Regions from separate parts of the Streptomyces sp. BK022 genome, predicted to be linked through region 1. Evidence: riboswitches for the same ligand, from Rfam matches in the RefSeq annotation. Region 1 holds a riboswitch; each other region holds the start of a gene.
What was found. Region 1 has a riboswitch for cyclic di-AMP ahead of EV284_RS23795 (M23 family metallopeptidase). Riboswitches for the same ligand answer to the same signal wherever they lie in the genome.
Positions count from the first base shown of each region.

Region 2: another riboswitch for cyclic di-AMP. It lies ahead of EV284_RS06480 (transglycosylase SLT domain-containing protein); the one in region 1 lies ahead of EV284_RS23795 (M23 family metallopeptidase).
Region 3: another riboswitch for cyclic di-AMP. It lies ahead of EV284_RS26945 (transglycosylase family protein); the one in region 1 lies ahead of EV284_RS23795 (M23 family metallopeptidase).

Region 1 is NZ_SHKU01000006.1:17,759-20,012, forward strand. It holds gene EV284_RS23795 (M23 family metallopeptidase) at 1-934, opposite strand, end outside; cyclic di-AMP (ydaO/yuaA leader) riboswitch at 944-1,111, opposite strand; tRNA gene EV284_RS23800 (tRNA-Met) at 1,372-1,445, opposite strand; gene EV284_RS23805 (dihydrofolate reductase family protein) at 1,511-2,254, opposite strand, start outside.
Region 2 is NZ_SHKU01000002.1:108,466-110,719, reverse strand. It holds gene EV284_RS06485 (polyprenyl synthetase family protein) at 1-401, opposite strand, end outside; cyclic di-AMP (ydaO/yuaA leader) riboswitch at 949-1,184, shown strand; gene EV284_RS06480 (transglycosylase SLT domain-containing protein) at 1,189-1,671, shown strand; gene EV284_RS06475 (Cof-type HAD-IIB family hydrolase) at 1,742-2,254, opposite strand, start outside.
Region 3 is NZ_SHKU01000007.1:85,053-87,306, reverse strand. It holds gene EV284_RS26950 (transglycosylase family protein) at 1-525, shown strand, start outside; cyclic di-AMP (ydaO/yuaA leader) riboswitch at 720-898, shown strand; gene EV284_RS26945 (transglycosylase family protein) at 903-1,613, shown strand; gene eno (phosphopyruvate hydratase) at 1,945-2,254, shown strand, end outside.

The sequences.
Region 1 (2,254 bases):
CGTTGCCGGTGGCGCCGACGCGGCCGATGACCTCGCCGGTGGACACCTTCTGCCCGGCGCTGACGCTGATCGAGGACTGGTGGCAGAACCACAGCTCGGTGCCGTCGTCCAGGGTGAGGATCGTGCGGTAGCCGTACGCCCCGGCCCAGCCGGCCTCGGTGATCGTGCCGCTGTGGATCGCCTTGATCAGCGTGCCGGTGGGCGCGGCGAAGTCCAGACCGGTGTGGTACCCGGAGGACCACATCGAGCCGGCCTGCCCGAAGGTCGAGGTGATCGTGTACGAGGAGGTCGGCAGCGTGTACTGCTTGGCCAGCGCGGCGAGCCGGGCCGCCTCGGCCTTCTTCTCGGCGTCGGCCTCCGCCTTCTCCTTTGCCGCGGCGGCCTTCACGGAGGCTTCCTTCGCGGCCTTGGCGGCGGCCTCGGCGGCCTGCTGGTCGGCCTTGGCGACGGCGGCCGCGGTGGCCCGGCTGTCGGCCTTGCTCTGCTGCCGCTCGGCCTGGGCCATGATCCGGCTGCGCAGCGCCTCGCCCGCGTCGGCGGTGGAGTCGTCACTGGCGGCGGTGGCCGTGGCGGTGGCGACGCCGGCGAGGGAGGCGGCGGGCGTCTCCGTGTGGTGGTGCCCGTCGATCAGGGAGTCCACCGAGGGCAGGTCGGGCAGCGCGAGGGACACGGGCGGCTTGCCGGTGTTGGCGCTCGCCATGCCACCCGCGCCGACGGCCGCGATGACACCGACGCCGAGCACGGTGGAGCTGCGGGCGAGTCCGCCGCCGCGCTGCTTGGCCACCCGGTGGCGGCCGCGTACCGCGGGCAGGGACTCCTCGGTGGGGTTCCACTCCTCCCACGCGCCGTCCTCGGCACGGGGGGCGCCGTAGGCAAAGGGCTCACTCGCGTTTGGCGCGAACGGGGCTTGTGGGGCAGGCCGGTTGGACGCCACGCGGGCGCACTCCTTTCCCTCCTCCGCCTACCGGGTTAGCTGACGGGTTCGGAGCAGGAAGGTCTCCTACGCGCGTAAACCCGGCGTGCTCCGAGGGCGGTGCACAGCGGATCGGGCGCGATTCACCCCAAAGTGGTGGGTCCCCGGTTCCCTCGCGGGATTCGGCGTGTGCGCACGGCGCCGTCTCTGCTGACGGCGGTAACGACCGCGCTGCGTTATCGAACGTTAATAGACACGCACACTGGATTCCAAGCCCGTTCAGCTTGATCGTTTGACGTTCTGGCGGGGGGTGAAACGGTCAGGAACGCCACGAACAGGGCGAGTTGACTGCGCTTCAGGAGTCACAGGAGTTTTGCTGGTGACTCAAAAACACCAGCAGCCCCGGAAAACACTCAGGGCCGGAATCCATTTACTGGATTCCGGCCCTGAGTCTTCAGTAGCGGGGACAGGATTTGAACCTGCGACCTCTGGGTTATGAGCCCAGCGAGCTACCGAGCTGCTCCACCCCGCGTCGTTGTGTCTCAAGCATACGTCATCCGCGGGGTCCGGCGCACACACGCCGCCGTGACGTGGGCCTCAGTGCGGAAGGTGAGCGTTCGGTCGCTGCGCGAGAGCGGCGTACCCGGGCACCGTGACCACCTCCACGCCCCCGGCCGCCAGCACGCCCGCGCCGTCGGCCGCGGCGACGAAGGTGTCCGGCTCGCGCCAGGCGGTGACCACGCGGCGCACCCCCGCTTCGAGGATGAGCCCGGCGCACGGGACGGGCCGGGAGGCTCGGTGGGCGCAGGGCTCCAGGCTGCTGTAGACGGTGGCGCCGGGCAGGCGCGGGTCGTCCCGGTCCAGCTTGGCGAGCGCGGCCTCCTCGGCGTGGACCACCGGGTCGCCGCCCTCGCGGGAGTGGCCGCGCGCCAGCTCGGTGCCGTCCGCCGCGACGATCACCGCGCCCACGCTGAAGGCCGTGTCCGAGGGCGGGCAGAGCGCGGCCAGCTCACAGGCGGTACGCAGCCAGTGCCGGTCGGCGGCGGTCTCCAGCGGGCCGGTGCCGGGGGCGGTGGGCTCGTACCGCATGAGGACCACGTCCTCGATGCGGCGGGTGTCGGTCAGCCGCAGCCGGCCGCCCTGGTAGGCGCCGGGGCCGAAGAGGCGGGGGGCGGCCGGGTCACCGACGAAGAGCGGGGCGAGGACGAGCTGGAGTTCGTCGGCGAGGCCCTGCCGGAGGAGCTGGGTGTGCACGGTGCCGCCGCCCTCCACCATCAGCCGGCGCACCCCGCGCACGTCGTGCAGGTGCGTGAGCAGCGCCCGCCAGTCGAGGCCGGCGCC
Region 2 (2,254 bases), on a different contig from region 1:
GCGAGTATCTGCGTCGCGCGGGCGAAGAGGAAGTCACCGGTGAGCACCGCGACCGAGTTGCCCCAGCGGGTGTTGGCGCTGTCCACGCCGCGCCGCACGGCCGCCTCGTCCATGACGTCGTCGTGGTAGAGCGTGGCCAGGTGGGTCAGCTCGACGACGACGGCCGAGGGGATGATGCGCGGGGCGTGCCGGTCGCCGAACTGGGCGGACAGCAGCACGAGCAGCGGACGGAACCGCTTGCCCCCGGCCCGCACCAGGTGCTGGGCGGACCCGGTGATGAAGGGGACCTCGCTCTTGGTGGCCTCTAGCAGGCCCGCCTCGACAGCCGCCAGTCCGGCCTGGACATCGGCTTCCAGTGCCTGGTCCCGCACGCTCAGCCCGAACGGCCCGACGACGGTCACGAGGTTCTCCTGTCTGCTGGTGTCTGCTGGCGACTTCACGGCTTGTCGATAGGTCGCTGCCATCAGTCAAGTCAGCGTATCCGGTCCTCTTTCGATCACCGATCGCACCCACCGGTCCAGCTCGTGAGGTATCGGATTTCGTCCGGCATGTGCCGAATGGCCGACAACGGTCGGTATAGGGGGAGTCGGCCGGACGATCCGACACTCCGGGGGTCACACCGGGCCAACGAACGGGAGAGTGCAAGAGGTTCCGCCTGTGGGGGACCGACACTCCCTAATACCCACAGACGGCTCAAATCCACATAATCCCCCATGTCTGATTTTGCGTATTTTGCGATTCCGTGAGTTGGCTCACGCGGACCACCTCGGCGCGCATACCCCCGAAAGCCCCCCTCTCACCCCCTTCTTACCGTGCGCGGTACGGAAGTTGGGGATTGGCGGGCGCAAAGGATCAAGTGGGCCATTTGGGACAGATCAAGGTCAACTAGCTCTTTGGGTGAATCCGGTACTTGTTCCGGACATGTGCGGTCGCATACGTTCCCGCCCTGTCAGGCGAACGCCGAATCCTGCCGCGCCTGGCACACCCACTCACGAACTCATTCGTACGGCAGGAGCGGGGGACCCAGGTAAGCCGCCGGACCGGCGCGACCCATGTCGCGCCGGGACGGCTCGGGGTGAAGCCGTGATCGTCCCCGGTGTCCGACGGGCACCGGGGACGACGCGGCCGGGCACCTCCCCGCCCGAACCCGACAGCTCACCTCGCAGGCGACGGAGAGGAAACACCGACATGTCTGCTGCCGCTCAGCCGCGCCGTGCCCGCACCAAGCGCATCGTCCGCACGCTCGCCGTCGCCGGTACCGGTGCCGCGATGTTCGCGCTCCCCCTCGTCGGCGCCACCAGCGCCTCCGCCGCCCCGGCCGCCAAGCCCGCCGCCGCCTCCGCCGTGTACCCGAACAACCTCGACGGCTGGATCCGCCAGTCCCTGGCGATCATGGCCGAGAAGGGCATCCCGGGCACCTACAACGGCATCCACCGCAACGTGATGCGCGAGTCCTCGGGCAACCCGCTGGCCATCAACAACTGGGACATCAACGCCATCAACGGCACCCCGTCCAAGGGCCTGCTCCAGGTGATCGACCCGACCTTCCGCACGTACCACGTCGCCGGCACGTCCTTCGACCCGTACAACCCGGTCGCCAACATCACCGCCGCCTGCAACTACGCGTACCACCGCTACGGCTCCATCGACAACGTCAACGGCCCGTACTAGGCCCGCCGCACGATCACCGTGCACCGCGCCCCCGTCGCACGCCTCGCGCATGCGGCGGGGGCCGTCGGCTTCAGGGGGTGAACAGGCGCTCCAGGACGACGGCCACCCCGTCGTCCTCGTTGGAGAGGGTCACCTCGTCGGCCACCGCCTTCAGTTCCGGGTGGGCGCCGGCCATGGCGACGCCGTGGGCCGCCCACTGGAACATGGGGATGTCGTTCGGCATGTCGCCGAAGGCGACGGCGTCCGCGCGGCCGAGGCCCAGGTGCTCGGCGGCCAGCGCGAGACCGGTCGCCTTGGTGATCCCGCACGGCTGCAGCTCGACCGTGCCGGGTCCCGACATGGTGACCGTGGCCAGCGAGCCGACGACCGCACGGGCGGTGGCCGCCAGCTCGTCGTCGGACAGCCGGTCGTGGCGCAGCAGCACCTTGCTGATCGGCGCCCGCCAGAGCTGCTCGCGCCGCTCCACCCGTACGGCGGGCAGGGTCGGGTGCGGCATCCGGTAGCCGGACTCGATCAGGGTGAGCCCGTCCACGCCGTCCTGGTCGGCGGCCGCGTGCACCTGGCCGACCTCGGCCTCGATCTT
Region 3 (2,254 bases), on a different contig from region 1:
TCGCCCGGACTGGGTGATTCCTCCCCGTCGTCCGGCTCGTCCGACTCCTCCGCCAAGGAGACCGGCAAGCCGTCCTCGGGCGCCGGCGAGAAGGACACCGCCGGCGACGCCGGGAAGGACACCGGAGCCGCCCGCTCCGACGCGTCCACGCCCCCGGCCGCCGGTCACGGGTACAAGGACGGCGGTTCGGCCTCCGGCGCCCCCGCGGCGGAGGACGACGAGTCGTGGGAGGACGGCGGCTCCTGGAGCCTCGTCGACACCGGCGACCTCGGCGGCGGCCGTCACCGCGGCGGCAGCGCCGACGAGAACGTGACGGAAGGTCAGCACACAGCCGGCACGGGCCGCCACGCCACCGCCTCTGCGGGCACCTACACCGTCCGCGACGGGGACACCCTCGGCTCCATCGCCGACTCCCTTGGTGTGGACGGCGGCTGGGAGGCCCTCTACGCCGCGAACAAGCAGGCCATCGGCGCCGACCCGAACCATGTCGACCCGGGCCGGACCCTGCGGGTGCCGGGCGAATAGGACTCCGAATAGCGGCATTTGACGCCCCGCTATCTTCTTATATGTCCTATTTGGCGAAAGTGTGGGATGACTCTCAGAAGACCTGATCGTCTTTGAATTTCGCCGCGCGGCATGTCTACGGTCGGGACCGCTCGTCACCACGAGCCCCCGTGGCCGCAACGCCGAATCCTGCCAGCGGCCGTCGGGGACAACCGTCGCGTAAAGCGCCGTAGGCAGGAGCGGGGGACCCAAGGTAGGTGCCCGAACCGGTGTCCGACACCGGGACGGGCTTGGGGTGGAGCCACGCCTTCCAGAAGTACCGGGGAGGGGTGGCCGGGCAACTCAACCGGCCCGAACCCGACAGCTCACCTCGCAGGCGTCGGTGAGGGGATCGATCCATGCTGCTTTCCAGCAAGGGCAAGCGCCGTCGCCCGTCCAAGACCGTCCGTGTCCTCGCGCTCGCCGGTGTCGCCGGCGCGGCCGTCGCGGGCCCGGTGATGGCGTCGGGCAGCGCCTCCGCCGCCACCGGTTCCGAGTGGGACGCCGTCGCCCAGTGCGAGTCGGGCGGCAACTGGTCCATCAACACCGGCAACGGTTACTACGGCGGGCTCCAGTTCTCCGCCTCCACCTGGGCCGCGTACGGCGGCACGCAGTACGCCGCCACCGCCGACAAGGCGAGCAAGGAACAGCAGATCACCGTCGCCGAGAAGGTGCTCTCCGCCCAGGGCAAGGGCGCCTGGCCGGTCTGCGGCACGGGTCTGTCCAGCACGCCGTACAGCGGTTCCGCCGCCCCGGCGAGCCCGGCTCCGTCCACGGACACCAAGACGGAGGACAAGGCCGCGGCCGACACCTCCGGCCGCGCCGCCGACGACCAGGCCGCCTCCCGCTCCACCGAGCGTCCGGACGCGAGCAAGACCGTCACCACGCCGACCGGTGGCAAGGTCAAGAAGGGCGACGGCGAGTACAAGGTGGTCAAGGGCGACACGCTCAGCTCCATCGCCGCCAAGCACAAGGTCGAGGGCGGCTGGAAGAAGCTGTTCGACCTGAACAAGGACATCGTCGAGAAGGCCGACTTCATCTTCCCCGGCCAGATGCTCCACCTGAAGTAACCGCGACCCGCTCGGCGGCCCGGCCCCCGAACCGTCCGGCCCCCGAGCTTCCGGTCCCCTGATGGACCCCCCGCCCCGGTGCGCGTTCCCCCCGCGCGCCGGGGCGGTGCGCGTGGTGCGGCCGGCCCGCCCGGCGCACCGGCCCGCGCGTCCGGAAGCTTTGCCCAGAACCCTTTGTTCCGGACGGGAACAATGGGTACCGTCTCCCTGTCCCACCCCGTCCACGAGGCGGTCGGTCGACGGCCGACGGCCCCAGGACGGTTAGGCTCTAGAGGCAAGGCATGCCATCCGGCGCACGCCCCGCACTCATCGCGTCACATCCATGAAGGAGATGCTCGTGCCGTCCATCGACGTCGTCGTAGCCCGGGAAATCCTGGACTCCCGAGGCAACCCCACGGTCGAGGTCGAGGTCGGCCTCGACGACGGCAGCACGGGTCGTGCCGCCGTCCCGTCCGGCGCCTCCACCGGTGCCTTCGAGGCCATCGAGCTGCGCGACGGTGACCCGAACCGCTACCAGGGCAAGGGTGTCGAGAAGGCCGTCCTCGCCGTCATCGAGCAGATCGGCCCGGAGCTGGTCGGCTACGACGCCACCGAGCAGCGCCTGATCGACCAGGCCATGTTCGACCTGGACGCCACCGACA